One region of the Nesterenkonia sp. CL21 genome, then DNA from elsewhere that is predicted to be linked to it. Evidence: riboswitches for the same ligand, from Rfam matches in the RefSeq annotation. Region 1 holds a riboswitch; each other region holds the start of a gene.
The links. Region 1 has a riboswitch for S-adenosylmethionine ahead of Q7C18_RS09290 (ABC transporter ATP-binding protein). Riboswitches for the same ligand answer to the same signal wherever they lie in the genome.
Positions count from the first base shown of each region.

Region 2: linked by a shared signal. The riboswitch ahead of Q7C18_RS10425 (methylenetetrahydrofolate reductase) and the one ahead of Q7C18_RS09290 (ABC transporter ATP-binding protein) in region 1 are both predicted to bind S-adenosylmethionine.
Region 3: linked by a shared signal. The riboswitch ahead of Q7C18_RS12825 (nitrite/sulfite reductase) and the one ahead of Q7C18_RS09290 (ABC transporter ATP-binding protein) in region 1 are both predicted to bind S-adenosylmethionine.

Region 1 is NZ_JAUTWR010000005.1:27,503-36,863, forward strand. It holds gene acs (acetate--CoA ligase) at 1-653, opposite strand, end outside; gene Q7C18_RS09280 (ABC transporter permease) at 644-1,555, opposite strand; gene Q7C18_RS09285 (aliphatic sulfonate ABC transporter substrate-binding protein) at 1,555-2,664, opposite strand; gene Q7C18_RS09290 (ABC transporter ATP-binding protein) at 2,855-3,610, opposite strand; SAM riboswitch class I at 3,738-3,858, opposite strand; gene Q7C18_RS09295 (flavin reductase family protein) at 3,973-4,590, opposite strand; SAM riboswitch class I at 4,601-4,717, opposite strand; SAM riboswitch class I at 4,931-5,042, shown strand; gene Q7C18_RS09300 (ATP-binding cassette domain-containing protein) at 5,050-6,003, shown strand; gene Q7C18_RS09305 (methionine ABC transporter permease) at 6,003-6,665, shown strand; gene Q7C18_RS09310 (MetQ/NlpA family ABC transporter substrate-binding protein) at 6,757-7,713, shown strand; gene Q7C18_RS09315 (MetQ/NlpA family ABC transporter substrate-binding protein) at 7,710-8,621, shown strand; gene Q7C18_RS09320 (MetQ/NlpA family ABC transporter substrate-binding protein) at 8,618-9,361, shown strand, end outside.
Region 2 is NZ_JAUTWR010000006.1:61,045-70,405, reverse strand. It holds gene Q7C18_RS10455 (thiamine pyrophosphate-binding protein) at 1-648, shown strand, start outside; gene Q7C18_RS10450 (sensor histidine kinase) at 752-2,080, shown strand; gene Q7C18_RS10445 (response regulator transcription factor) at 2,071-2,736, shown strand; gene Q7C18_RS10440 (hypothetical protein) at 2,733-3,074, shown strand; gene Q7C18_RS10435 (DUF4097 family beta strand repeat-containing protein) at 3,150-3,629, shown strand; gene metE (5-methyltetrahydropteroyltriglutamate--homocysteine S-methyltransferase) at 3,745-6,180, opposite strand; gene Q7C18_RS10425 (methylenetetrahydrofolate reductase) at 6,364-7,368, opposite strand; SAM riboswitch class IV at 7,431-7,570, opposite strand; gene Q7C18_RS10420 (thermonuclease family protein) at 7,756-8,472, shown strand; gene Q7C18_RS10415 (LytR C-terminal domain-containing protein) at 8,508-9,038, shown strand; gene Q7C18_RS10410 (hypothetical protein) at 9,133-9,361, opposite strand, start outside.
Region 3 is NZ_JAUTWR010000009.1:51,322-60,682, reverse strand. It holds gene Q7C18_RS12845 (ABC transporter substrate-binding protein) at 1-1,148, opposite strand, end outside; gene Q7C18_RS12840 (GTP-binding protein) at 1,152-2,534, opposite strand; gene cysD (sulfate adenylyltransferase subunit CysD) at 2,534-3,478, opposite strand; gene Q7C18_RS12830 (phosphoadenylyl-sulfate reductase) at 3,480-4,214, opposite strand; gene Q7C18_RS12825 (nitrite/sulfite reductase) at 4,211-5,935, opposite strand; SAM riboswitch class I at 5,939-6,025, opposite strand; gene Q7C18_RS12820 (ABC transporter substrate-binding protein) at 6,189-7,151, opposite strand; gene Q7C18_RS12815 (ABC transporter permease) at 7,165-7,827, opposite strand; gene Q7C18_RS12810 (ABC transporter permease subunit) at 7,824-8,477, opposite strand; gene Q7C18_RS12805 (ATP-binding cassette domain-containing protein) at 8,477-9,334, opposite strand; gene Q7C18_RS12800 (site-specific DNA-methyltransferase) at 9,331-9,361, opposite strand, start outside.

The DNA.
Region 1 (9,361 bases):
CCGCCCTCGGCCACGGAGAGGCCCTCCACGGCGGCGTCGGCGTTCTCCTTCACCGGCACAGCCTGCCCTCGGCGGAACTGGCCGTCGGTGGTGACCAGCAGCGCCGCCCCGGTGTCCTCCACGCGGAAGCGCAGCGCCTCGGCGGAGAATCCGCCGAAGACCAGCGAGTGCACCGCCCCGATGCGGGCGCAGGCCAGGGTGATCGCCACCGTCTCCACCAGCACCGGCAGGTAGATCACCACCCGGTCCCCACGGCCCACCCCCAGGGCGGTCAGGGCGTTGGCTGCCTGATTGACCTTGTCCTGCAGCTGCGCGTAGGTGACGTCCTGCCGGTCCCCGGGCTCGCCTTCGAAATGGAGGGCGACGACGTCACCGCGCCCGGCGGCCACATGGCGGTCCACGCAGTTGACTCCGGCGTTGAGCGTGCCGCCGTCGAACCAGCGGATGTCCGGGCCGCGGCGGGTGCGCGGGTCCGGATCTGTCCACCGGTGGGTGGTGTGCCAGGGGGTCTCCCAGTCCAGCAGGGACGCCGCCTGGTCCCAGAAGGCCAGGCGCTCCTGTTCGGTGACCGGGTCCGCCCAGGAGTGGACGTCCGCGGTCAGCGGGTGCTGCAGAGTCGCCCGATCGATGTCTGACGCCGGCGTCACGCCCATGTCTTCAGCGCCTTCCTCTCCACGACGCCCAGCAGCGCGTCGGTGATCTTGCCCAGGATCGCCAGCAGGATGATGGCCAGCAACAGACGGTCGGTGCGCCCGTTGTTCTGGGAGTCGGTCAGCAGGAAGCCCAGCCCCATGGAGGAGGCGATCAGCTCCGCGGCCACCAGGAACAGCCAGGCCTGGGCGAGCGCGAGGCGCAGCCCGGAGAACACGCTGGGCACCACGGCGGGCAGCTGCACGGTGACCAGCAGGCGCAGCCCGTGGTACCCGAACGCGCGGCCGGCCTCCACCAGCTGTGGATCCACGTGCCGCAGCGCGGAGTGCACGGCGGTGAAGACGGGGAAGAACGCACCGATGGCGATGAGCGTGACCTTGGAGTCCTCATAGATGCCCATCCACAGGATGAGCAGCGGCACCCACGCCAGGGACGGCACGGCCCGGAAGGCCCCGATGGTGGGGTGCAGCAGGGAGTCGGCGATCTTCGACAGGCCCAGCACCGAGCCCAGCGCCAGGCCCAGGCCCGCGCCCACGGCGAAGCCCAGCAGCACCCGCTGCACGGAGATGGCGATGTGCTGGTAGAGCTCCCCGCGCTCGAACAGCTCCACCCCGGCGGCCAGCACCGACTGCGGAGTCGGCAGCTGCACCGGGGAGAAGACGCCGGCCGCGGTGACGCCGTACCAGAGGGCCAGCAGGACCAGCGGCACGATCGCTCCGATGAGGACCCGACCGCCGGGGATGCGACGGACCCGAGCAGGCACTCCAGCGTCCGGACTGTCCGGGCCGGGCACCGGCCGGGGTGCGGCTGAGTCACGGTCGCCCAGCACCCGTGCCGGCTCCGCGCTCTGGTGGCGGCCCTCCTCGTCCCGGGTCCGAGCGCCGTCAGGCAGCGTCTGGCTCATCACTGATCATCCTCGTCGTCCTCGACGATCGTGGCCTCGTCCTCAGAGCCCTCGGCGTCGGTGGCCTGCCGGTTCTCCGCGAACTCCGGGTGGAACAGCGTCTCGAGCGCCTCGTCGATGCTGTCCTGGCTGGAGACGTCGCCGGTGTCGAGGAAGATCGGACCGACCTCCTGCAGCACCTCACGCTGGGCGGCGCCGGGGACCGGGTCGACGTCGAAGTTCGACCGCTCCCGGATCACCGTCTCGGCGACCTCCAGGTCGATGTTGCTGTGCTCGGCCAGGATCTCGGCCGTCTCCTCGGGGTTCTCCTGAGCCCATTCGCGGGCCTGCTCATAGACGTCCACGACGGTCTGGGCGACGTCGGGGTGGTCCTCGATGAACGACTCGGTCGCGTTGATCACGCTGTAGGTGTTGAAGTCCACGTTCCGGTAGAACAGCGTCTCGCCGTCGGCCTCGGCTCCCGCCATGATCGGGTCCAGTCCGGCCCAGGCGTCGACGTCGCCGTTGGCCAGCGCGCTGCGGCCGTCCGCGTGCTGCAGGTTCTGCACCTCCACATCGCCCACCTCCAGGCCGGCCTCGTGCAGGGACTGCACCAGGAAGAAGTACGGGTCGGTGCCCAGCGTGGCGGCCACGGAGACGCCCTCGAGGTCGCCGACGTCGGTGATCCCCGAGTCCGGCGAGGTGACCAGGGCGGCCCACTCCGGCTGGTTCTCGATGAGGATGATCTGCTGCGGGGCGCCGTTGGCGCGCGCCAGCAGGGCGGCGGAGCCGGCCGTGGACCCGACGTCGATGGCCTCGGCACGCAGCTTCTCATTGGCGTCGTTGGAGCCGTGGGACTGGATCCATTCCACCTCGGTGCCGGCCTCGGAGAGCTCCTCTTCGAGCCAGCCGTGCTCCATGATCACCAGGCTGAGCGGGTTGTAGGTGGCGAAGTCGAGGGTGAGCGTGTCCAGTTCGCCCTCGGCGGTGCCGCCGGATCCCTCGCCCTCCACGCATCCGGTCGCCAGCAGAGCGACGGCCGCGCCGGCGATCGTCGCGGAGGCGGCGCGTCGGAACCGCGGCCGCGGGAAGCGGGCAGGGGAGAAGGAGGTGTCGGTCTGACTGGGCATGTCGTGAAGGGACCTTTCGTGCGTGGGTGGGAGCCGCCCCGGTCGAGCTCGGGCTCCGCCCGGCCGCGCCGAGCGGAGGCCGGGAGCGCCCGGGCCGCGCGGCCTGTCAGTCCTGAGCTGTCAGTCCTGAGCTGTCAGTCCTGAACTGTCAGACCTGAGCGGAACGTGCGGTCCGGCCGGGGCGGGTGGGCTAGTGCGCGTCGACGCCGAGGCCGGCCAGGAGCTCGCCGCGCAGGGCGGCCAGCTCGGCGGAGGCACGGTCACGCGGCCGGCTGCCCGGAACGGTGAGCAGTCGGGAGACGGTGGCGCCCTCGCGGGCGGGGTCCACCGGGTCGGAGCCGAGCAGCAGGATTCGGTCGGCCAGCTGCAGGGCCTCGTCGACGTCGTGGGTCACCAGCAGCACCGTGGTGCCGGTCTGCGCATGGACGTCCAGGAGGAGGTCCTGCATCTTCAGCCGGGTCAGGGCGTCCAGGGCGCCGAAGGGCTCGTCCAGCAGGAGCACGCCGGGGCGGCGGGCCAAGGCCCGGGCCAGCGAGGCGCGCTGCGCCATGCCGCCGGAGATCTCCCGGGGGCGAAGCTGGGCGCGCTCGGCCAGGCCGACCAGTTCGAGCAGCTCATCCACTCGCCGACGGCCCTCCGCCGCGGACACGTGCCGCGGCAGCCCGAGGGAGACGTTGCGGTGCACCGAGCGCCAGGGCAGCAGCCGAGGCTCCTGGAAGCCGACGGCGGTCCGTTCGTCATAGGTGCGCACCGGGGTGCCGTCGATGATGACCTCACCGGAGCATCCGGCGTCGAGACCGCCGACGGCGCGCAGCAGCGTGGACTTCCCGCAGCCGGAGGCGCCCAGGATGGCGACCACCTCGCCGGGGGAGATGTGCAGGTCGACGTCGTGCAGGACGGTGCGTCCGTCGAAGGCGCGCCCCACACCGCGCAGCTGCACGTCCATCGAATGCGTGGCGGCCCCTGCGGGGGCGGGACGGTCCAGCAGAGCGACGCCGCCGGAATGCTCGGAGAGGTGCTGGTCAGACTCGTGCGTCACGAGTGCGGGTGCAGACGAACCCATAGGAAATTCACTCCCATCGATCCTGGCGGTAGCACCTTTTCTGATGCGACGGGCACAGAGAGGCCGATCGACGCATCCGAAGGTTGCTGCGGCGTCACAGAGCCAGATCTCTCAGCCGCTCGGGATGGTGTACGTGCTCAACCCTACGCGGATCAGCGTGGGCCGGGCAAAGGTGATGTCACAGTGTGAGACATGTGGGGTGGCGTGGGCCCGACGACGGTGCCCCCGGATGCAGGGGGATGCCCTCAGGCTTCGGGAGACAGCGGGCCGAGGCTCTTGAACTCGCTCTGGTGGAACACCAGCGCCTCGGCGGAGTCCTCGACCGCCAGGTCCAGCAGCTCGAGCACGACGATGTCATGGTCGCCGGCCCGGACCTGGTCGTAGATGCGGGTGGTGAAGGTGACGGGCGCACCCTCCAGGGTGATCGACCCACCTGTGCCGATGCTTGTCCTCAGGCCGGTGAATCGGCTCTCCCGGTCCTTGGAGGCGATCTTCCGGCACAGCTCCGACTGGCCGTGCCCGATCAGTGACACTCCCAGCTCGGTGTCCGCCCCGGCCAGCTTCGGCCAGGTGGTGGAGCTGTGCTGCACCGCCACCGTGGCCAGCGGTGGCTCGAGCGAGACGCCGATGGTGAAGGTGGAGGCCACGAGCCCTTCCGGGCGGCCGTCCACCTCGGCGGCGACGACCACCACCCCCTGCGGGAAGTGGCCGAAGGTCCGGCGCAGCTCCAGCGGATCGACGTCGGCCAGCCGGGTGGCGGCGCGGCCCACGGCGGGGCGGGCTCCGGTGTCAGCGGGCGCGTGCGGCACGGTCTCCTCCACGGTGGTCGTGGGGCGCTCGGCGGCGGCCAGTGCGGTGCTCATGGCGGATCAACTCCCATCGGTCCTGGCGGTAGCACCTTTTCTGAAGGACCCGCCGGAGGGGGCGGATCGCATCCGAAGGTTGCTGCGGCGTCGACGAGCCAGATCTCTCGGCCGCTCGGGATGGTCTGTGTGTCCAGCGTACGGCCGCAGAGAGATGTGATCAAAGAACCGTTCGCAGGATGAGACGCGGCGACATATTCCGTCCAGCGGGCGCGCAGGATGCGTCCAGAGTGTGGCTCCCTCAGTCCGAGGGGGCTGTACATTCTTACGCCTCGTGACATGAACTCAATCCGCTGACTTGACGATTGTTCATCTGCTGCGCGTATGGTTGACCCCAACGAACCCATCCAGAGCGACTGAGAGATCTGGCTCGACGACGTCGCAGCAACCACCCGGAGCAGCCGTGCCCAGTGCGGCCCGGGGAACGGTGCTAACGCCAGAGACGATGGAGAATGCCCGATGATCTCACTGCGCCATGTGTCCACGTCCTTCCCCGCTGCCCGGGGCAAGGAGCCCATCCACGCCGTCGATGACGTCTCCTTGGAGATCCCCCGCGGGAGCATCCAGGGGATCATCGGCTTCTCCGGCGCCGGGAAGTCCACGCTGCTGCGCAACATCAACCTGCTTGAGCGCCCCACCTCGGGTGAGGTGCATGTGGGCGGGGTGGAGCTGACCGCCCTCGACGACGAGGCTCTGCGTCGCGCCCGGCACCAGATCGGCATGATCTTCCAGGGGTTCAACCTGGTGAACAATCTGACCGTCGCCCAGAACGTGGAGCTGTCCCTGAAGTTCGCCGGCGAGAAGGACCGTCGCGTCCGCCGGCGTCGCGCCGCCGAGGCGCTGGAGATCGTGGACATCACCGACAAGGCCAAGGTGTACCCGGCCCAGCTCTCCGGCGGGCAGAAGCAGCGGGTGGCCATCGCTCGCGCCCTGGCCACTCGGCCGGAGGTGCTGCTGTGTGACGAGCCGACCTCCGCCCTGGACCCCTTCACCACGGCGACGGTGCTGCAGTATCTCGCCGACGTGAACCGCGAGCTCGGCATCACCGTGGTCATCGTGACCCACGAGATGGAGGTCATCAAGGCCCTGGCCGATCACGTCGCCGTCATGGAGTCCGGCCGCGTGGTGGAGCAGTTCCCCGCCCGGGAGCTGCAGCGCGAGGGCTTCGCTCCGCACACCTCCATCGGCCGGTACCTGGTCAGCGACGGCATCAGTGTGGACCGTGACGGCGGCGCCCGGACGCAGGCGCCGACGCCGAGCGGGGACCAGGGTCGCGCCGCAGAGTCCGCAGAGTCCGCAGAGTCGGCAGAGTCCGCAGAGCCGCCGGCGCCCCAGGACCCGCCCCGTGGCCCCCGGAGGCTCGCGGCCTCTGAGCTGCTCGCCGCCGTGCCGTTCGAGGGAGGTCGTCGCTGATGGAACGCATCCTCGAACTGCAGCCCGAACTCGTCCAGGCCATGCTGGAGACCTTCGCCATGATTGCGGTGGCCATCCCGCTGGCGGTGCTGTTCGGCACTCCGCTGGGCATCTGGCTGTTCATCCATGCCCCGGGCGGAATCGCTCCGCTGCCCCGCGCCCATGCGCTGGTCAGCGGGATCGTCAATATGGTCCGCTCCTTCCCGTTCCTCATCCTGCTGATCGCGATCATTCCGTTCACCCGGCTGGTCGTCGGCACCACGGTCGGCACGGCGGCTGCGATCGTCCCACTCACGGTCAACGCCATTCCCTACTTCGCCCGGCTGGTGGAGCAGAACATCACCCAGCTGGGGTCCGGGGCGGTGGAGGCCTCCCGTGCCATGGGGGCCACTCGCGGACAGATCATCCGCAATGTGCTGCTGGTGGACGCCAAGCCGGCGATCATCGGGTCCATCACGATCACCACCGTCAGCTTCATCTCCTATTCGGCCATGGTCGGACTGGTCGGCGGCGGCGGAATCGGCGACTTCGCCATCCGGTACGGGTACTACCGCTATGAGACCGCGGTGATGATGGTCGCCATCGTGCTGATGATCGCCCTGGTGACGCTCGTGCAGTTCAGTGGCACCCGCCTCGCGCGGCTCACCGACAAGCGCATCTGACCACCGGCCGGTTCGGCCGCCCCTGCGCTCCGTGCGCACTCCTCCATCCCGGCGTGCAGGTCGCTGCACCCTGACAACGAAAGCTTGTGACATGCCCAGAACACTGACATCCTCCGGCGTCTCCGGCGCGCTCGGGCTGACCGGGGCCACCGGTTCGCTCGCCTCCTCCCCGCTCGGGCGCCGCGGCCTGCTGCTCGGCGGACTCGCCGCAGTGGGGACCTTCACCCTGACCTCCTGCGGGCTGGCCGACGCCGTGGGCGACGACGACCGCACGATCAGCATGATCGTCACCGAGTCGGCGCCCTTCCAGGACCCCACCGAGATCGTCAAGGACATCCTCGCCGAGGACGGCTGGGAGCTGGAGACCACCTACGTCACCGACATCATCCAGCCCAACCAGGTGGTGGCCCAGGGGGAGTACGACGCCAACTTCTTCCAGCACATCGCCTACCTGCGGCAGTTCAACCAGGACAACGGCACCGATGTGGAGCCCGCGTTCTCCGTCTACTACGCGCCCAGCGGCATCTTCTCGCTGCAGCATGACAGCATCGAGGACCTCCCCGACCGCGCCCAGATCGCCCTGGCGGTCGACACCGCGAACAACGGCCGCGGGATCAAGCTGCTCGCCGACGCCGGGGTCCTGGAGATCGACGAGTCCAAGGAGGTCACCGAGCTCTCGCAGCGGGACATCATCGACAACCCGAAGGACTTCGAGTTCATCGAGATCGACCAGCAGTCCGCCGCACAGACCCTGCCGGACGTCGACGCCGGCTTCGCCTTCGCGCGGCTGGTCGCCGAGGCGGGCCACGACGTCGCGGAGACCGCGCTGATCCTGGAGGACGACGACGACGTCCGCATCCCCTTCACCTGCGTGGTCGCCGGGGCGCCCGGCTTCCAGGACACCGAGAAGGCCGCCGCCCTGCAGGAGGCCTTCCAGTCCGAGGAGGTCCAGCAGTGGTTCGAGGACTACCTCGACGGCGCCATCGACTTCACCGACGAGTTCACGCTCGACACCGTCGAGCCGATCTGGGAGGACTTCACCGCATGAACCGCAGCACCATCGGCCGTCCCTCCCAGACCCCCACACTCTCCCGGCGGCGGCTCCAGCGCGGTGCACTGGGCATCGCCGCGCTGGCCGCCGTCGGGAGCCTCACCTCCTGCGGGCTGGCCGACGCCGTCGGGGACGAGGACCGCACCATCAGCATCATCGTGACCGAGTCCGCGCCCTTCCAGGAGCCCACTGAGATCGCCAAGGATCTGCTGGCCGAGGAGGGCTGGGAGCTGGAGACCACCTATGTCACCGACATCATCCAGCCGAACCAGGTGGTGGCCCAGGGTGAGTATGACGCGAACTTCTTCCAGAACTTCGCCTACCTGGACCAGTTCAACTCTGACCACGGCCTGGACATCGAGCCGGTGTTCGCCGTCTACGAGGCCCCCGGAGGGCTCTTCTCGAGTGAGCACAGCGAGCTGGGCGATCTGCCCGAGGGCGCCCAGATCGCGCTGCCGGTGGACACCGCCAACAACGGGCGCGGCCTGAAGCTCCTCGCCGACGCCGGGCTGCTGGAGATCGACGAATCGGTCCCGGTCACCGAGCTGTCCCAGCGCGACATCATCGAGAACCCGCGGGACCTCGAGTTCGTGGAGGTCGATCAGCAGTCCGTGGCGCAGAGCATCGACGACGTCGACGCCGCCTTCGCCTTCCTGCGCCTGGCCTCCGAGATCGGCCTGGGCCCCGAGGACACCCTCGCCCTGGAAGGTGAGGACGTGGCCCTGCCCTTCACCTGCGTGGTGGCCGCCGCCCCGGACTTCGCCGGCACCGAGGCCGCCGAGGCGCTGGAGCGCGCCTACCAGTCCGAAGAGGTCCGCGACTGGTTCGCCGACTACCTCGACGGCGTGCTCGACCCGGCCTTCGAGGTCGACGTCGACGCCGCCTGGGCGGAGATCTCCGCATGACCGCCCCCACCCTGCGGCGCTCGCCAGCGGCCGCAGACACCAGACTCTCCCGGCGCCGGCTGCTCAGCGGTTCACTGGGCATGGCCGCTCTGGCCGGCGTCGGGAGCCTCACCTCGGGCTGCGGGATCGCCGGGGCACTCGGAAATGACCGCACCCTGCGGCTGATCGTCACCGAGTCCCCGCCGTTCCAGGAGCCCACGAAGATCGCCGAGGAGATCCTCGCCGCGGACGGCTGGGACGTCACCGCCACCTATGTCACCGACATCATCCAGCCCAACCATGCGGTGTCCAACGGCGAATACGACGTCAACTTCTTCCAGAACATCAGCTACCTGCGGCAGTTCAACGAGGACAACGACCTGGACATCGAGCCGCTGTTCTTCATGTTCGAGCAGCCCTCGGGGATCTACTCGGCCGTCCATGACACGCTCGAGGACATCCCGGAGCGGGCACGCATCGCCCTGCCGGTGGACACGGCGACCAACGGCCGGGGCATCCGGCTGCTGGCCCGCGGCGGGCTGATCGAGATCGACGAGTCCAAGCATGTGGCGGCCCTGTCCGTGCATGACATCACCGCGAATCCGCTGGACCTGGAGTTCGTGGAGGTGGACCAGCAGTCGGTCGGTCAGATCTACCCGGACGTGGACGCCGTCTTCGGCTTTGCCCGACTGCTCGCCGAGGTGGACGTCATGCCGGAGGAGGTCCTGATCATGGAGTCCGCGGACGAGGCGCTGCCCTTC
Region 2 (9,361 bases), on a different contig from region 1:
GACGACGTCGTCCCCATGCCCGCCGCACAGGCGCCCGAGCCGGAGGCCCCGCGCCACCCGGCCGAGGGCCCGCTCACCCAGAACGGAATGTGGGAGATCCTGGCCTCCCAGCTGGAGTCGGAGAACATCGTGGCCGCCGACCAGGGCACCAGCTACTTCGGCATGGCCACCCACCGGTTCCCGGCGAAGTCCACCTTCATCGGCCAGCCCATGTGGGGCTCCATCGGGTACACTCTGCCTGCCATCCTCGGGGCAGGCCTGGCCGACCGCAGCCGCCGGCCCATGCTCCTGATCGGCGACGGCTCCGCCCAGCTGACCATCCAGGAGATGGGCGTGATCATCCGGGAGAAGCTGCCGGCTGTGATCGTGCTGGTCAACAACGACGGCTACACCGTGGAGCGCGCCATCCACGGCCCCGATGAGGTCTACAACGACATCGCCCCCTGGCGGTGGGAGCTGGTGCCGCAGCTCTTCGGCGCCGCGGAGGAGGACCACCTCTTCCGCAGGGCCACCACCGAGGCCGAGCTGCTGCAGGCCTGCCAGGACGCCATGGAGAACCGCGACAAGCTGGTGTTCATCGAGGCCGTGACGCACCGTGACGACATCCCGCAGCTGCTGGAGGACGTGGCCAACGCCCTGAAGCGCTGACTCTGGCCCGCCATGATGCCCGGTCCGGGTGCAGTTTTCTGCACCAGGACCGGGCAGCTGCCCGGCTCGCCGTCCCCGCCCAGGCCGCTTAGGCTCGAAGATGATGACGACGACACCGCAGCCCCAGGCCAGCGCGGCGCCCGACGACGGCGTCCGGCTCAGCCTGCGGGCTCGGCTGGAGCGGATGGTCACGGAGCTGATCTCCCTGACCACCGGGTGGCTGGTCTGGATGCTGCCGATGACGGTGTTCCTGCTGCTGTGGCGGTTCCTGGCCTCCAGCCCCGGAGCGGCCGACCCCGGCCTCCTGGGCGGCATCGACTGGCGGCCCCTGGCGGCTCGCGTAGTGGCCACCGTCACGGTCATGGTCGTGGCCCTCCCGGCGGCGGCGCGCATCGCGGATCAGCTCCAGGTCTCTCGAGCCACCCACCTGCTGGGGGAGACGCTGAATCCGCCGCCGACCCCAGACGGTCTGCCCTGGTGGCGCTGCCTGATCATCCGGAAGAACGACCGGACCAAGCCGGGCATGCTCGGCCGGTCCCTGGGCGGTGCCGTCGTCTCCAGCCTGCTGGCCGTCGTCGCGGTGCTCTCCACGGTGACGGCGACGGTGCTCCTGCTTCTGGCCCTCACCGGGGACCGGCTGCTCTCGCGCTCCACCCTCTTCGGCGATATGGCCGGCCTGCTGCTCGGACTGCTGGCCGCGGCCACGCTGATCGCCTCCCCGTGGATCATCCATGGCCTGAGCGAGCTGGATCGGCGCCTGCTGCGCACCTTCTACGGCACCGACGAGGCCGCCCAGCTGCAGGCCCGCATCCGACGTGCCGATCAGGCACGCTCCGACGCAGTGGACGCCGCCGATGCCGAACGACGCCGGATCGAACGCAACCTCCACGACGGCGCCCAGCAGCGGCTGACCGCGCTCGCCGTGGACCTGGGCCTCTCTCGCCGCATCCATGCCGAAGACCCCGAGGAGCTGCGCGAGACGCTCGTCCGCGCCCAGGGCGAGGTGACCTCGGCCCTGCAGGAGATCCGGGATCTGGTGCGCGGGCTGCACCCGGCGGTGCTGGAGGACCGCGGGCTCGACGCCGCCGTCTCCGGGCTCGCCGATCGCGCGCCCTTCCCCGTCGCCGTGGAGGTCGACGTCGCTCCGCGCCCGGCCGTGAGCGTCGAGGCCGTGGCGTACTTCGTCGTGGCCGAGGCCCTGAACAACGCGATGCGCCACGCCGCACCGCGCCGGGGGCAGATCACCATCCTCCGTGAGGGGGACGAGCTGCGGGTCGCAGTCGAAGACGACGGCGCCGGGGGTGCGGACCCGGAGTCCGGCACAGGGCTGACCGGGCTGCGCCGCCGCGTCAACGCGGTCAACGGACGACTGGAGATCCGCAGTCCTCAGGGCGGCGGAACCACGGTGACGGCGGTGCTGCCATGCGGGTGATCATCGCGGAGGACTCGGTGCTGCTGCGCGAAGGGCTGGTGCGCCTGCTGACCCACGACGGCATCGACGTCGCGGCCGCCGTCGGGGACGCCCACGCCCTGCTGGAAGCCGTGGCCGCGCACCGGCCCGATCTGGTGATCGTGGATGTGCGCATGCCGCCCACCCACACCGATGAAGGCATCCGGGCCGCTCTGCAGCTGCGCCGGGAGGACCCCGCTCTGGCGGTGGTGGTGCTGTCCCAGTACGTGGAGGAGCGCTATGCGGTGGATCTGCTCACCGGGGAGACCCGCGGCGTCGCCTACCTGCTGAAGGACCGGGTGGCCGACGTCGACGAGTTCCTGCGGACGGTGCACACCGTGGCCGACGGCGGCACGATCCTGGACCCGGAGGTGGTCTCCCAGCTGCTGACCCGCCGGGCCGGGCGCGACGGCATCGACCTGCTGACCCGCCGTGAACGGGAGGTGCTCGGACTCATGGCCGAGGGGCGCTCCAACGCCGGGATCGCCGCCACGCTGCACCTGAGCGACTCGGCGGTGTCCAAGCACATCAACGCCATCTTCTCCACGCTGGACATCCCGCCGGCGAGCACTGACAACCGACGGGTCCTGGCCGTGCTGACGTACCTGTCCTCCGGCGCGGAGAGCGGACCCTCATGAGCTCGACGACCGACCGGCCATGGCCGCGCAGGCTGTGGGGCGGGATCGGCGCGGTCCTCACCGCGGTGGTGCTGGCCGCCTGTGTGAACCCGTCTCTGGCGGCGATCCTCCAGATGACCTGGCTGGCCGGCGGCCGCGAGCCGGAGCAGATCCAACGCACTCTCGGTGATCCGCAGGATGCGATCTGGTACACCGGCGATGCGCTGCAGATGACGTTCTCCGGGCAGGACCGTGACGGCATGGAGCTGACAGAGAACCTCTACCGGGTGCCCGGAGACCCTTTCACCGAGGTCACCCAGCTCGACGGCGCCACCGCGGTGACGACACGCTGCGGATAGGACTGCGGGACACTGGCCGATCAGGAACTCCTGCTGCCCCGTGGGTCGAACCTCCACGTCGCTTCTGCCGACGGCATGTACTACAGCGTCCAGCACCTGGCCGGGGACCTGGACCTGTGGCTCGCCGGAGGGGACCTCGCCGACGTCGTCGTCGATGGGGAGCCGAAGCCTGTGCTGGGCGAGGTCATGCTGCGCGGTGTCCAGGGCGACGTCGACGTCCGAACGTTCCGCGCCGACGTCTCGGGAAGCTCCCTCAGCGGAGAGGAGATCTCCGTGCGTGCCGGGGAGGGGGAGGTGGATCTGACCCACACCGCACTGCCGGCGTCCCTGGAGGTCCGTACCGGTCGCGGGGACATCAGCATCACCCTGCCGGCCCAGGAGGATCCGCGGCGGTGCACGGTGGAGACCGAGGCGTCAGGGGAGGTCGACGTCGACCTCGGAGAGGGCGCAGCCGACCGGGAGGATGACGCCGAGGTGTCCTGCCGGATCGCCCTGCACACCGGAGACGGCGACATCACCGTCACCAGCGCGCCGCCGCCGTGGGAGCGGGACTGACCACGGCTCGGAGCCCCGGAGCCTGCGCACGACGACGGCGGGCCGGTGTCCGCAGAGCCGAGCTCCGCGGACACCGGCCCGCCGCCGTCGTGATCCTGACCTCACCGCCGGAGCGTCACACCCCGGCCGGGACCCGGGCCAGCTCGGCGCGCACCACCGCGGTGGCGTTGACCAGATGGCGCAGCGAGGCCTCCGTCTCCTCCCAGCCGCGGGTCTTCAGGCCGCAGTCCGGGTTGGACCACACGATCTGCGGGTCCAGCACCTCGGCGGCCAGCCGCAGCCGTTCGATGAGCTCGTCCACCCCGGGCACCCGCGGGGAGTGGATGTCCCACACGCCCGGGCCGATGCCGCGGGAGAAGCCGTGCTCCGCCAGGGCGGTGACCACCTCGAAGCCGGACCGGGAGGCCTCCAGGGTGGTGACGTCGGCGTCGAGGGCGTCGATCGCGTCGATGACGGTCTCGAACTCCGAATAGCACAGGTGGGTGTGCAGCTGGGTGTCCGGCTTCGCCGCGGAGGTCGCCAGGCGGAAGGACTCCACCGACCAGCGCAGATACTCGGGGCGGTGGGCCACCTGCAGCGGCAGCAGCTCCCGCAGCGCCGGCTCGTCCACCTGGATGATCCGGGTGCCGGCGGCCTGCAGATCCTCCACCTCGTCCCGCAGGGCCAGTGCGATCTGGTCGGCCGTGGCGGCCAGCGGCTGGTCGTCGCGCACGAAGGACCAGGCCAGGATCGTCACCGGGCCGGTCAGCATGCCCTTGACGGGCCGGCGGGTCAGCGAGGCGGCGTAGCGGGTCCACTCCACGGTGATCGGGGCGGGACGGTGCACATCGCCGAAGAGGATCGGCGGGCGCAGGCAGCGGGAGCCGTAGGACTGCACCCAGCCGTGGGTGGTGGTGATGAAGCCCTCCAGGTTCTCCGCGAAGTACTGGACCATGTCATTGCGCTCCGCCTCGCCGTGCACCAGCACATCCAGACCCAGGTCCTCCTGGCGGCGGATGCAGTCGGCGATCTGCCCGCGGATGGCCTCCTCGTACCCCTGCTGGTCCAGGGCCCCTCGCCGGTGGGCGGCGCGCACCCGACGGATCTCGGAGGTCTGTGGGAAGGAACCGATCGTGGTGGTCGGCAGCGGCGGCAGGTCCAGAGCCGCCTCCTGAGCGGCCCGGCGGTGCTCGGCGGCGGCCCGGCGGCGGTCCTCCGGCAGCACCTCGTCCAGACGACGGCGCACCGCCTCCACCCGCACCTGCGGGTGCCGTTCACGCAGCCTGCGGCGGGAGGCGTCATCCGCGCGCAGCCCCTCCAGGGCGTCCGGACCTGCAGTGAGATGACCGGCCAGCGCCAGCACCTCGCCGACCTTCTGGTCCGCGAAGGCGAGCCAGCCGGCCACCTGCGGGTCCAGCTGCGTCTCGCGGGCTGCGTCATGGGGGACGTGCAGCAGCGACGTGGAGCTGCTGACCGTCACCGGGCCCTCGTGGCGCTCCCGCAGCTGGTCCAGCAGCCCGGCCGCCCGGGCCACATCGGTACGCCACACGTTCAGCCCGCCGACGATGCCGGCGGCCACGGTCCGTCCGGCAAGCGGCGCCAGGCCCTCCTTCGCCGGCAGCGCGCCGCGCTCCAGGTCGAGGCCGACCGCCTCGACGCCGGCTGCGCCGAGGGCGGCCAGCGCGTCGTCGCCGGCGGTGCCGTAGCTCACCGGGACGAACAGCGCCGGACGCGCTGTGAGCCCGGCGAACGCGGTGTAGGCGGTGCGCAGGCCGGTGACGATCTGCTCCCGCGGGACGTCCCATCCGTCGGAGGCCAGTGCGGGCTCCTCCAGTTGCACCCAGGCGGCACCGGCGTCATGGAGGGCGCCGAGCAGGGCGGAGTAGGCGGCCACCAGCTCATCGAGCCGGTCGAACCGAGACTCCTGGGCGAGGGCGCCGTCGGTGCCGCCGGTGGGGCTCTCGGCGGAGCTGACGGCCTTGGCCAGCAGCAGGAAGCTCACCGGGCCCAGCAGGGTGGGGCGGGGGAGGGCCGCGCCGGCCGTCTCGGCGGCCAGGTCGCGGAAGGCACGGAAGCGCTCGACGACGGCGTCCGTCTGAGCGGAGAAGCCGACGTCGGGCTCGATCTCCGGCACGTAGTAGTGATAGTTGGTGTCGAACCACTTGGTCAGCTCCAGCGGCTCCACCGTGGAGGTGCCGCGGGCCAACGCAGAGACCAGGGCCAGGCCCTCGCCGGTGTCCGGGGAGGTGGCGGAGAAGCCCGCCTCACGGAAGCGCCGCGGCACCAGGCCGAGCAGCACGGAGGCGTCCAGGACCTGATCGATCACGGCGCCGTCGGCCGGGATCGCCGAGTCCGACTCCAGGCCCAGGCCTGCCAGACGGCCCAGGGTGCGGGCGCGGTGAGCGTGGATGGCCTCGCGCAGCGCAGCGACGTCGCCGCCGCGCCAGTGTGCCTCCAGCGCCTTCTTGATCGCCCGATTGGGTCCGATGCGCGGGTAGCCGAGCACGGTCGCCGGCAGGGCGGGAACCTGAGCGGGCGGCTGGTCCTCGGGGCGGGCAGGGGTGGTGGTCATGATGTCTCCTCTGTCAGATGTGTCAGATGTGTCTGGGGTCAGATGCAGGTGATGGACGGATCGCATGGGGTGCCCGGACTGTTCGTCCCGGGTGACGCGGCAGGGCGCACCAGGACAGCCGACCGCGATGCGGTCCGCAGGAATGAAGGGGCCCTGTGCGGCAGGGAGCGGTGCGCTCCGGGGTCAGGACAGCTCGGGCAGGACCCGCTGCTGACGTGCGGCGTCTCGGATCCTCAGGTGATCGAGGATCGCCAGGGCGGCCGGGTGCTGGTTGAAGGTGAACAGGTGGAGGCCGGGACATCCGAGCTCCAGCACCGCGTCGATCAGGTTCAGAGTGGCGGCCACCCCGCGGCGTCGTCGTTCGGCCGGGTCGGCGACGTCGAGGTAGTCGAGCAGGTGCTGCGGCACCGGAACTCCCGAGATCTCCTCCAGGCGTCGCAGCCGCTTGGGGCTGGTCAGCGGGGCCAGTCCGGCGACGACCGGCAGGTGGATGCCCTGGGATCGGGCGTCGTCCACCAGGCGGGCGTAGTCCTCGGGGTCGTAGAAGACCTGGGTGATGGCGTAGTCGGCGCCGGCCTCCTGCTTCTCCCACAGTGCGCACAGGTCCGCCTCGTGGTCCCGGTCCGTGCCGGAGGGCGGATAGGCGGCCACTGAGATGGACACCGGGCGGGCGCCGGGCCCCTCGGGCGGGTCGAGGCGCTCCTGCTCCACCTCCCGGACCAGACGCACCACCTCGGCGGCGCGGTTCAGGCCTGCAGGCTGGTGGATCCACTCCCGGGCACCGCCCGGTGGGTCCCCGCGCAGGGCGAGCACGTCCCGCACGCCGAGGTCCAGCAGCTGCTCCACCGAGCGGCGCACCTGGGCGCCGGTGCTGCCTGCGCCGATGAGATGCGCCATCACGGGGGCGGGAGTGCTCCGGAGCAGGTGCCGGATCACCTCCAGATTCGCTCCCTCGGGCTGGTTGTGGCCGTGGGTGACGGAGAAGTAGTCCGGGCCCGCCTCGGCCAGCAGTTCGATGCTGCGCCAGGGGTCACGGCCGTCGCGGGCAGGCCGCGGCGGGAAGACCTCGAAGGAGATCAGCGAGCGTCGTCGGGTGCGCTGCACCAGATACGAGGTGTGCGGCGCGTGGTCGTCAGATTCCAGGGCGTGCTGAGACAGAGTGCCGGCGGACGGCACGGATGGTGTCATGGAGGGTCCTCCGTGTGGGGCGTTCATCATCGTTCATGAGGCGCCACAGGGAGGCTTCCCCTGCGCCGTGCTTGCCGCTGAAGATAAATCCACCTCGGTGAATATGAGCTTCGCGGCCGGATCGTCATCTGGGGCACCCCGTCACGCGGGAAAGGGTTGCCGACCGGCCAAGCCAGAGCCTGTGTGACCGGTTCTCGTGATCCTTGTGTGGTCTTGACGTTAGCACGGGCCCGTGGTTCGGGGAAGACCCTCGACAAGGGATGACGTTATGTGAACATATTGAGGTGCCTCCTGCACAAACTGGCAGCCAGCGGAGCTCGACGGCCCTGTGGGGGTCCTCGGAGGCCTCCGGGCTCCCTGTCATGGCCTCCGGATACGCTGGTCCCCATGGTCGACCGGTATCTGAAGAATGCGATGCGCCGCAATGCCCGCAAGGCGGTGCGACGCTCCCTGCGCACGGCTTCCCGCGGAGGTTCGGGCGGAGTGTCTGGGGGAGTCTCCGGGGGAGTGTCCGGTGGAGTGTCTGGTGGTGGAGCGGCGGGACGCCGGCGCCGCCGAGGCGGCAGTCAGGGCCTGCTGTGGTGGTTGCTCGGGCTCGTGCTGGTGGTCCTCCTCGGTGCGCTGATCAGCTGGATCCAGAGCCCGGGAGAAGGTGCCGCGCCGTCGCCGTCGGAGGACGGCGAGGTCGCCACCCTCGTGCGCGTGGTCGACGGCGATACGCTCGTCGTGGAGCTGGACGGACAGGAGGAACGGGTGCGGCTGCTGAACATCGACACCCCGGAGTCGGTGCATCCCCATCAGCCGGTGGAATGCCTGGGGCCGGAGTCCTCGGCGCATATGGAGTCACTGGTCGCCCCGGGGGATCCCCTCGTCCTTGAGTTCGACCACGAGCGCACGGACCGCTATGACCGCCTGCTCGCCGGCGTCTGGGCCGATGACGTCCTGCTGAACGTCCAGATGGCCCGGGACGGATTCGGGGTTCCCGTGCACTACCCGCCCAACGACCGGTTCCTCAGTTCCGTGGAGGATGCCTGGTCCCAGGCGGAGGATGACGGCGTCGGGCTCTTCGCCGATGATCTCGACTGCGAACCGGCCCTGCCCTGACGCCCTCGGGGCGGGGCCCGAAATAGGATGGGGGCATGAGCAGCTCCCCGACGCCGGCGACCCGGCGGCAGAAGATCGCCGTCGCAACCAGCACCATCGGCGTCCTGGGAGGGATCACGGTCGGCAGCTGGCTGATGATCGACGGCACCATCGACATTGCGATCGTCGGCGGCGGCTCCATCCCCGCCGGGGAGGACTGTCCCAGCCGCATCCTGTCGCCGGTGGTCCCCGAGAGGGTGCCGGTTCAGGTCCTCAATGCCACCAATGAGCCGGGACTCGCCGGCGACGTCGCCGAGGATCTCACGGATCGCGACTTCCGGGTGGAGGCGGTGGACAACGACTATTTCGCCGACACCGGCTTCGAGGCCATCATCCGTGCCGGTGAGCGAGGGCTGCGGCAGGCCTACACGGTGCAGCACCACATCCCCGGAGCCCTGGTGGACGTCGACGACCGCGACGACTTCACCGTGGACGTGGTCCTGGGCTCCGAGTTCGCCGGCCTGCAGGATGTCGAGGAGATCGAGATGGAGCCCGGCCGGCTGGACTGCGCGGGCTCTGGACGCTGACTCCGCCTGTCGACCGCCGGAGACGACGATGGGCCGCCCCGAGTGACTCGGGGCGGCCCATAGTGTGGTCGCGCTCAGGCGGCGTGGGGGAGGCTCAGGCCTCGGCGGCCTCGGCGCCCTTCCAGCGGCGCGCGCGGATGAACGAGCGCACCCCGGTGATGATGTAGACGATCAGCAGGACGAAGGTGATGGAGCTGACGACGACGGCGGCGGGCCGCTCGGCCTCGCCGGCGAACAGCGCGCCCAGCTGCATCACGTTCATGGAGGTGCCGAAGACGCCGAGCAGCGCCACCACCAGGGCGATGTGGATGCCGACCTTCGCG
Region 3 (9,361 bases), on a different contig from region 1:
GCGGAGTCATCACTCGGCTCAGAATCATCAGTCGGCTCAGGTGAGCCGGGCTCCACCGGCGCCGGGACCACGAGCCCGTCGAGGGCGACGTCGTGCCCGGTCCCGGCAGTCACGGAGTCCTCCACCAGCTGGGGGAAGGCCGAGGCCACCGGGTCGGTCGTGAACGTCACGTGGGCCAGTGCCCGGGTGAGCACCGGTTCAGGCAGCTCCAGGCCCACGTCCTCACTCAGCTGCGCATTGAGCGTGCTGTGGACCTCCGCCTCCTCGGAGGTCTGCAGCCAGGCCACCGCCGCGTCGGTGGCCGCGGCGAGGTCCTTGACCGTCTGCGGGTGGGCCTCGGCGTACTCGCGGTTGACCGCCAGCACCGTGGTGGGGAACTCTCCTTCGGGCCAGAGCTCGCGCTCGTCCACCAGCACCTGACCGCCGGCCTGCTCCACCAGCCGGGAGGCCCAGGGCTCGGGCACCCAGGCGGCGTCGACGCGACCCTGCTCGAAGAGCCGCAGCACCTGCGGGTTGTCCGTGGGGGTGATGTCCACCTCATCGGTGAGGCCCTGCTCGTGAAGCCACACACGGGCGGCCACATCCTGGGTGCCGCCCAGCTGCGGCGTCGCCAGCTCGCGTCCCGCCAGGTCCTCCGGAGAGTCGATGCCCTCCCGGACGATCAGCTGCACTCCCCCGCTGGCGGCACCGGAGACCACGACCACACTCTCCCCGCCGGACTGCGCGTAGGAGTGGATGGCCGGGTTCGGACCGATGAAGGCGGCGTCCACCGCCCCCGCGGTGAGCGCCTCCAGCGCGGCCGGACCGGCGGTGAAGGTCTCTGCATGGAACGCCGTGCCGTGCAGGTGCTCGGCGAACAGGTCCTCCTGCAGCCCCACCAGGGCCGGTGCGTGGGTGACGTTGGGGAAGTAGCCCAGCCGCAGCTCCTCAGCCCGCTGGTCACCGGCGTAGAGCTCCTCGGCCGAGACTGCCTCGGGCTCATCGTCCTCCTGCGGCCAGGTGGTGGCCAGCACGGCCGTGCTGCCCACCAGCAGGGCCGTGCCGGCCCCGACGACGACGGCGAGCAGCCGACGCGGGCCGGGGGCCCGGGTGAGCACCCGGCCGTCAGGGGCCGTGGTCTGCTCAGCGGTGATGCGGACGCGGCCCATGGCTCACTCCGCCAACCAGGCGTCGTCGTCCTGGGCCTCGGTGTCCGCAGCGGCGGGCAGGCGCACCATGCCCGCGGCGAGAGTGTCTCCGCTCTCCGGGTGGATCAGCAGCACCGCGCCGGTGCGCTTGGCCACGGCGTAGTCGTCCACAGGCAGGGCACGGGCCAGCCGCACGGTCACGGTGCCGATGTCGTTGAGCACCAGCTGGTCCGTGGGCCGGGACGTCAGGCTGGCCAGGTCGAGCCGGTCGGTGACCTCGCTGACCAGTGCCTTGACCGTCTCGGTGCCGTGCTTGACCAGCACCCGGGCACCGTCGGTCAGCGCCCCGTCGCCCAGCCAGGCCAGGGACAGGGTCAGCTCGTCGCGCTCGACGGCGGGCGCCTCCGGCGCGGCCAGCAGGTGGCCGCGGGCGACGTCGAACTGGTCCTGGAGCTCCACCACCACGGACTCGGGCGCGGCGGCCCGGTCAGCAGCGTCCACGGGGCCCGTTCCCTCGGCGGCGGCCTCCTCACCGGCGGCACGCGCCTGCAGAGCCGTGCGGTGGACTGCGCTCACCGTGGTGCGGTGGCCGCCGGGCTGGATGAGCACCTCATCTCCGGCCGCCAGCGACCCGGAGACGATCTGCCCGGCGTAGCCGCGGAACTCCGAGTGCGGCCGGATGACGGTCTGCACGGGCAGCCGCAGCGGTTCGGTGCGGCGGCGGGCGTGGTCGGCGTCCGGCAGCTGCTCCAGGATGGGCAGCAGCGCCTCGCCGTCGTACCACGGGGTGTGGGCGGACGGGGCGACCACGTTGTCTCCGCGCAGGGCGGAGACCGGCACCACGATCGGTGCGGTGGCGCCGGAGGCTCCCCCGTCGTCGGCCTGCAGCTCGGCCGCGATGCGGGCGACGTCGGCCTCCACGGTCCGGAAGGCGTCCTCCCGGTAGTCCACCGCGTCGATCTTGTTGACCGCGATGATCACGTGCTCCACCCGCAGCAGGTGGGCGACCGCCAGATGGCGGCGGGTCTGCTCCACCACGCCGTGTCGGACGTCCACCAGCAGCACCACGGCATCCGCGGTGGAGGTGCCGGTGACGGTGTTGCGGGTGTACTGGACGTGCCCGGGGCAGTCGGCCAGCACGAAGCTGCGCCGATCGGTGGCGAAGTAGCGGTAGGCCACATCGATGGTGATCCCCTGCTCCCGTTCGGCGCGCAGGCCGTCGGTCAGCAGGGCGAGGTCGAGCTCCGCGCCGTCGTCGCCGAAGCCCCGTTCCTTGGAGGAGCGGGCGACGGCGTCGAGCTGGTCGGACAGGATGGCCTGGGCGTCGTGGAGGAGGCGGCCCACCAGAGTGGACTTGCCGTCGTCGACGCTGCCGGCGGTGGCCAGCCGGAACAGTGTGGCGGTCATCAGAAGTATCCGTCCTTCTTGCGGTCCTCCATGGCGGCCTCGGAGAGCCTGTCGTCGGCGCGGGTCGCACCGCGTTCGGTGATGGTGGCGGCGGCCACCTCGTGGAGCACCGCGGTGTTGTCCGCGGCCTCAGAGAGCACCGCCCCGGTGCAGGACATGTCACCGACGGTGCGGTAGCGCACGCGCAGCACCTCGGTGGGCTCCGCCGCGGTGGGGCGGCTGTGCGGACCCACGGCCCGGATCATGCCGTCACGGTGGAAGACCTCGCGGTCGTGGGCATAGTACAGCGGAGGCAACTCGATGTCCTCGGCGGCGATGTAGCGCCACACGTCCAGCTCGGTCCAGTTGCTGATCGGAAAGGCCCGCACGTGCTGGCCCGGCCGGTGGCGTCCGTTGTAGAGGTTCCACAGCTCGGGGCGCTGGCTGCGCGGATCCCACTGGCCGAACTCGTCGCGCAGCGAGAGGATGCGTTCCTTGGCCCGGGCCCGGTCCTCGTCCCGCCGGGCGCCGCCGAAGACGGCGTCGAAGCGGCGCTGCGCGATGGTGCGCAGCAGCGGCACCGTCTGCAGCGGGTTGCGGGTGCCGTCGGCGCGTTCGGTGAGCTCGCCGGCGTCGATGAGCTCTTGGACGCTGCCGACCACCAGCTCCAGGCCGAGGCGCTCCACGGTGCGGTCACGGAAGTCCAGGACCTCCTCGAAGTTGTGACCGGTGTCGATGTGCACCACCGGGAAGGGGATCCTCCCGGGCCAGAACGCCTTGGCGGCCAGGTGCAGCATGACCACGGAGTCCTTGCCGCCGGAGAACAGCATGGCCGGCCGATCGAACTCGGCGACGACCTCCCGGATGATGTGGATGGACTCGGCCTCCAGGCGGGCCAGCGCGGACTGGCCGGCGAGGTCGACGACGTCGGCGGCCCGTGGGGCCGCGGCGGTGGCGGTGGTCATCTCAGGCTCCTGTGGCGGTGGTGGTGTGGATGCCGCATTCGACCTTGCCGCTGCCGGCCCAGCGTCCGGAGCGGGGGTCCTCCCCCGGGGCGACCTTCTGGGTGCAGGGTCGGCACCCGATGGACGGATAGCCGTTCTGCAGCAGCAGGTTGACCGGGAGGTCATGGCGGTTCGAGTGGTCGACCAGGTCGTCGAAGGTCCAGGGGGCGACCGGGTTGACCTTGATGAGTCCGTGGAGCTCGTCGAAGGTGACCAGCGGCGTGTCCACGCGGGTGGGCGCCTCATCCCGGCGCACTCCGGTGAACCAGAGCTTGTAGCCGCTCAGCGCCTCCCCGAGAGGCTCCATCTTGCGCATCCGGCAGCAGGCGGCCGGGTCCCTGCCGAACAGGTCCTTGCCGTACTCGGCGTCCTGCTCCGCCACGGTCAGCTTCGGAGTGACGTCGACGACGGTGACGTCGAGACGACGGGCGACCTCATCTCGGGCGGCCAGCGTCTCGGTGAAGTGATAGCCGGTCTCCAGGAACAGCACGTCCACACCGGGCAGCTGCTCCGCGACCAGCGCCGGCAGGACGGCATCGGCCATGGAGCAGGCGACGGCGACGTCGGCGGTGTCCACATGCCGTGCCGCCCAGCCGATCACCTCCTCGGCGGGGGCGTCCCAGCCGAGCTCCTCGGCGCCGGCGGCGGCCAGGGCGCGCAGCTCCTGGGTGAGGGCGATGTCGGTCGCGGCGCTCATACCAGCTCGACCTCTCTCTTCTGCAGCTCGGAATCGTCCACCCGGTGGCTCCACTGGGCGAAGGTCTCTCCCGTCTGTCGGCCGTCCAGGTACCGGCGGACCAGCAGCTCCACGTAGTCCACGAGCTCCTCCGCCGTGACCTTCAGCCCTCGCACAGTCCGGCCGAGACCGGCCTCATCGCGGTCCACGAAGGTGAGCCCGCCGCCCAGGTGGACCTGGAAGCCGGGGGTCTTCTCCCCGTCGGCGTCGGGCAGCAGCTGCCCCTTCAGCCCGATGTCCGCGGTCTGGATGCGGGCGCAGGAGTTGGGGCAGCCGTTGATGTGCAGGGTGAGCCGCTCCGGCATCTGCTCGGCGACGTCGGCCAGCCGCTCCTCCAAGGCATCGATGGTCCGGGCCGCCGTGGTCTTGGTCTCCACGATGGCCAGCTTGCAGAATTCGATGCCGGTGCACGCGATGGTGGAGCGCCGGAAGACGCTGGGCCGGGGATCCAGCCCCAGCTCGGCCAAGGCGGCACAGACCGTCTCGACGTCGTCTTCGGCGATGTCGAGGACCACGAGCTTCTGGTGCGGCGTGGTGCGCAGACGGTGGGAGCCGTGACGCTCCAGCAGGTCCGCCAGCTCGATCAGCAGCGTCCCGGAGACCCGACCCACGGTGGGGGTGACGCCGATGTAGCACCGGCCGTCCTTCTGCCGGTGCACGCCGACGTGGTCCCCGGGAGTGTCCGGGGCGGACGGGGCCGGCCCGTCGGTGAGCGTACGGCCCAGGTACTCGTCCTCGATGACCTGGCGGAACCTCTCCGGCCCCCATTCGGCCAGCAGGAACTTCAGCCGGGCCTTGTTGCGCAGGCGACGGAACCCGTAGTCGCGGAAGGTCTGGGTGACGGCATGCCAGACCTCGGCGGCCTCCTCCTGGCGGACGAAGACTCCCAGTCGCTCGGCCAGCCGGGCGTTGGTGGAGAGCCCGCCGCCGACCCACAGGTCGTAGCCGGGGCCATGCTCCGGGTGCACGACGCCCACCAGGGCGAAGTCGTTGATCTCGTGGACCACGTCCTGGCTGGGGTGTCCGGTGATCGCCGACTTGTACTTCCGCGGCAGGTTCGCGAGCTCGGGATCGCCGATGTAGAGCCGAGCGATCTCCTGGATGACAGGGGTGGGGTCGATGATCTCATCGGCGGCGATGCCGGCCACCGGGGAGCCCAGGATCACTCGGGGGGTGTCTCCGCAGGCCTCGGTGGTGCCCAGGCCGACCGCTTCGAGGCGGCGCCAGATCTCCGGGACGTCCTCCACGGCCACCCAGTGCAGCTGGATGTTCTGCCGGTCGGTCACATCGGCGGTGTCCCGGGCGAAGTCTCGGGAGATCTCCCCGATGACACGCAGCTGCTCGGTGGTGAGGGCGCCGCCGTCGATGCGGACCCGCAGCATGAAGAACTTGTCGTCCACCTCTTCGGGCGGCAGCGAGTTGTGGGCCCCGGCCGGCACGCCGGGGCGACGCTGGGTGTAGAGGCCCCACCAGCGAAAGCGGCCGCGGAGGTCGTCCGGGTCGATCGAGTCGAAGCCCTGCTTCGAGTAGATCGTCTCGATGCGCTCCCGGACGTTCAGCCCGTTGTCGGCCTGCTTGAACTCTTCATTGTGGTTCAGCGGCTCGGTGCCGTCGACCTTCCACTGCCCGTTCGGGCGCTTCTTCGGCCGGCGGGCGGACACGGCGGACACGTCAGTGCTCATGCTCCTCCATCGCTCCTGGCGTTAGCACCCGGCTCTCCCGGGTTGCTGCGGCGTCGTCGAGCCAGATCTCTCAGCCGCTCTGGATGGTTGCTGGTGTGAGCACCACGCTACTGGACGCCAGACGGAAAACGAAGATTCCACGTCATATGTCGTCATCTATGTTCATGTGTTCATATGAGTTGCGCGACGGGGTGAGACCTCCCGCAGACACGCGCCATCGACTCCCCGGCGAGGCCGGGCCCTGCTCCGCGGCTCAGGCCTCGTCGAGGCCCTTCTCCGCCAGCCAGTCGGCGGCGACGTCGGCGGCCGACGCCTGGTCGTCCACACTGACGGCGTTGAGCCCGTTGAGCTCCTCCTGCGTCAGTTCGGCCGTGACCTCCTCGATGAGCGCCGCGGCGTCGTCCCCCACAGAGTCGGAGACCAGCGGGAGGATGTTCTGCGGCAGCACCAGATCCTCCGGGTCCTCCAGCATGACGAGGCCGTTCTCCTCGATGGCTGGATCGGCGGAATAGATGTCGGCCACCTGAACGTCCCCGTCGAGCAGCGCCTGCACGGTCAGCGGCCCACCGGAGTCCTCCACCGGGACCAGGGTGACCTCCACCCCGTAGACCTCCTGCAGACCCTCAGGGCCGTAGGGACGAGTCTCAAACTCCGAGTTCGCCGCGATCCGCAGATCCTCATCCACGTTCGCAAGGTCACCGACGCTGCGCAGCTGATGCTCCTGTGCGAACTCCGCGGTCACCACGAAGCTGTCCTGATCGGTGGCCTCCGCCGGCTCCAGGGCGCTGATCCCCTCCGGGAGGCTCTGCTCCAGTCCGGCGAGGATCTCCTCCAGGTCGGAGGCCTCAGCCTCCGCGTCCACGTACTGCAGCAGGTTCCCGGCATATTCGGGGAACACGTCGATGTCCCCGGCCTCCAGCTCCGGCATGTAGACCTCGCGCTGGCCGATGTCGAACTGCCGGTCCACCTCGTGGCCGCCCGCCTCGAGCCGCTGGGCGTAGAGCTCCGCGATGATGGTGTTCGAGTAGTACTGCTGGGAGCCGACCACCAGCGCGCCGCCCTCGGCGCCGGCGTCGTCGTCTCCCCCGTCAGCCAAGGGATCCTCGGCCCCGCAGGCGCTGAGAGCCAGCGCGGCGAGTCCCAGCAGGGCGGCGGAGACGAGGGCAGGACGGCCGAGACGGCCGGGGGCGGGGCTCGAGCAGGACACGGGGACCATCCTCTCCTGGAGCTCAGTGGATCCCGGGGATCCTCCTGAGAATCCGTAGGGCTGCGATGAACAGGGCGTCGACGAGGATCGCCACGGCGATGACCACGAAGGACGCTCCCAGCATCATGGCATAGTCATGGTTGCGCAGGCCCAGGAACAGCGGCCGCCCCAGTCCCCCGGCCCCCACGTAGGCGGCCAGGGTGGCGGTGGCGATGACCTGCAGGGTTGCCAGACGCACCCCGCCCAGGATCAGCCGCAGCCCCAGCGGCACCTCCACGGTCACCAGCACCTGCCACGGGCTGAGCCCCTGGGCGCGCGCGGCGTCGACCACGCGGCGGTCCACCGCCTCCACCCCCGAATAGGCGCCGGCGATGATCGAGGGCACCGCCAGGACCACGAAGGCGATCATCGGGGCCTTCAGCCCGATCCCCACCGCGAGGCCGGCCAAGGTGATGATCCCCAGGGTCGGCAGAGCACGGGCGGCCCCGGTGGAGAGCACGGCCAGCGCCCGGCCCCGCCCGGTGTGGCCGATGACCAGCCCGGCAGGAAGGGCGATCGCCGTGGACAGCACCAGCGCCAGCAGGGTGTACCAGAGGTGCTCGGCCGTGCGGACTCCGAGACCGCCCGGACCCGCCCAGGACTCGGCGCTGAGGACCCACTGCAGCGCCTCCATCAGATGGGTCATGAGCCGGCCCGCCTCGCCTGGGTACGCTGCCAGGGCATCGCCAGCCGGCCCAGGCCCACCAGCAGCAGGTCCACGACGACGGCGAGCAGCACGGTCATGATGATGCCGGCGGCGATGGACGGCACGATGCCACGCTGGAACCCGTCGGTGAACAGGGAGCCGAGGCTCGCCACACCCAGGACCGCGGAGACGCTGACCAGACTGATGGTGCTCACGGAGACCACCCGCAGCCCCGCCAGCAGCGCAGGCCCGGCCAGAGGCAGCTCCACTGTGAGGAAGGCGCCCCAGCGGGACTGCCCGACCGCGACCGCGGCCAGCCGGACGTCCTGGGAGACCGCGCCGAAGGCATCCGCGGCGGAACGGACCATCAGCGCCAGACCGAACAGCGTGAGCGCGACGATCACATTGAGAGCGTCCCGCACCCCGGTCCCGATGAGGATCGGCAGGACGATGAACAGCGGCAGCGACGGAATCGCATAGAGCAGACCCACCGAGCCCAGGAGAGGCTCACGCAGGCGTCCGAGCCGATCGGCGACACGCCCCAGCGGAAGGGCCAGCAGGAACGCCGCCGCGACGGCGGGAAGGCTGAGCAGCAGATGGTCGACCGTCAGGCTCAGGATGCGCGGCAGGTTCGCCAGGGCCCAGTCCATCAGCAACCTTCTGGCGACGGGGCCGCAGGCTCCGTGCCGTCCTCTCCCTCGATCAGCCCGACCGGTCTCCCGGTGTCGTCGACGACCGTCCAGCCGCCGCCGACCCGCGGGGAGGCATGCAGCCGCCGCCGTCCGTCCTGCAGCCCCAGGAATCGGGAGACGAAGGCGTCGGCGGGCTCCTCCACCAGCTCCCGGGGCGTGCCGATCTGGGCCACCTCCCCGCCGCTGCGCAGCACGACGATCTGATCCCCCAGGGCGAGTGCCTCGTCGATGTCATGGGTGACGAAGATGATGGTCTTGCGCAGCTGAACCTGCAGGCGACCCAACTGGGACTGCAGCTCCACCCGGATCAGCGGGTCCACCGCGCCGAAGGGCTCGTCCATGAGCAGGATGTTGGGGTCGTCGGCCAGGGCGCGCGCCACGCCGACCCGCTGCTGCTGCCCTCCGGAGAGCTGGGCCGGGTATCGACGTGCCAGCTCGGGGGCCAGGTCCACCAACTCCATCAGGTCACGAGCCCGCTCCTGCGCGGCACCCCGGGAGACACCATTGAGACGCGGAACGGTGGCGATGTTGTCCACCACCCGGCGGTGCGGCATGAGCCCGGAGTGCTGCATGACATAGCCGATGCTGCGCCTCAGCTGCACCGGCGGTCGCGAGGACACCGTCTCCCCATCGATGCGGACCTCACCTGAGGTCGGCTCCACCATCCGATTGACCATTCGCAGCAGGGTGGTCTTGCCGCATCCGGAGGACCCCAGCAGCACCGTGGTGGTGTGGGAGGGGACCGTCAGGCTGAAGTCCCGGACCGCCGTCGTGCCGTCCGGGTAGGTCTTGGTGACATGGTCGAACTCGATCATGACGCAGCACCCTCACGCTGGCCCTCG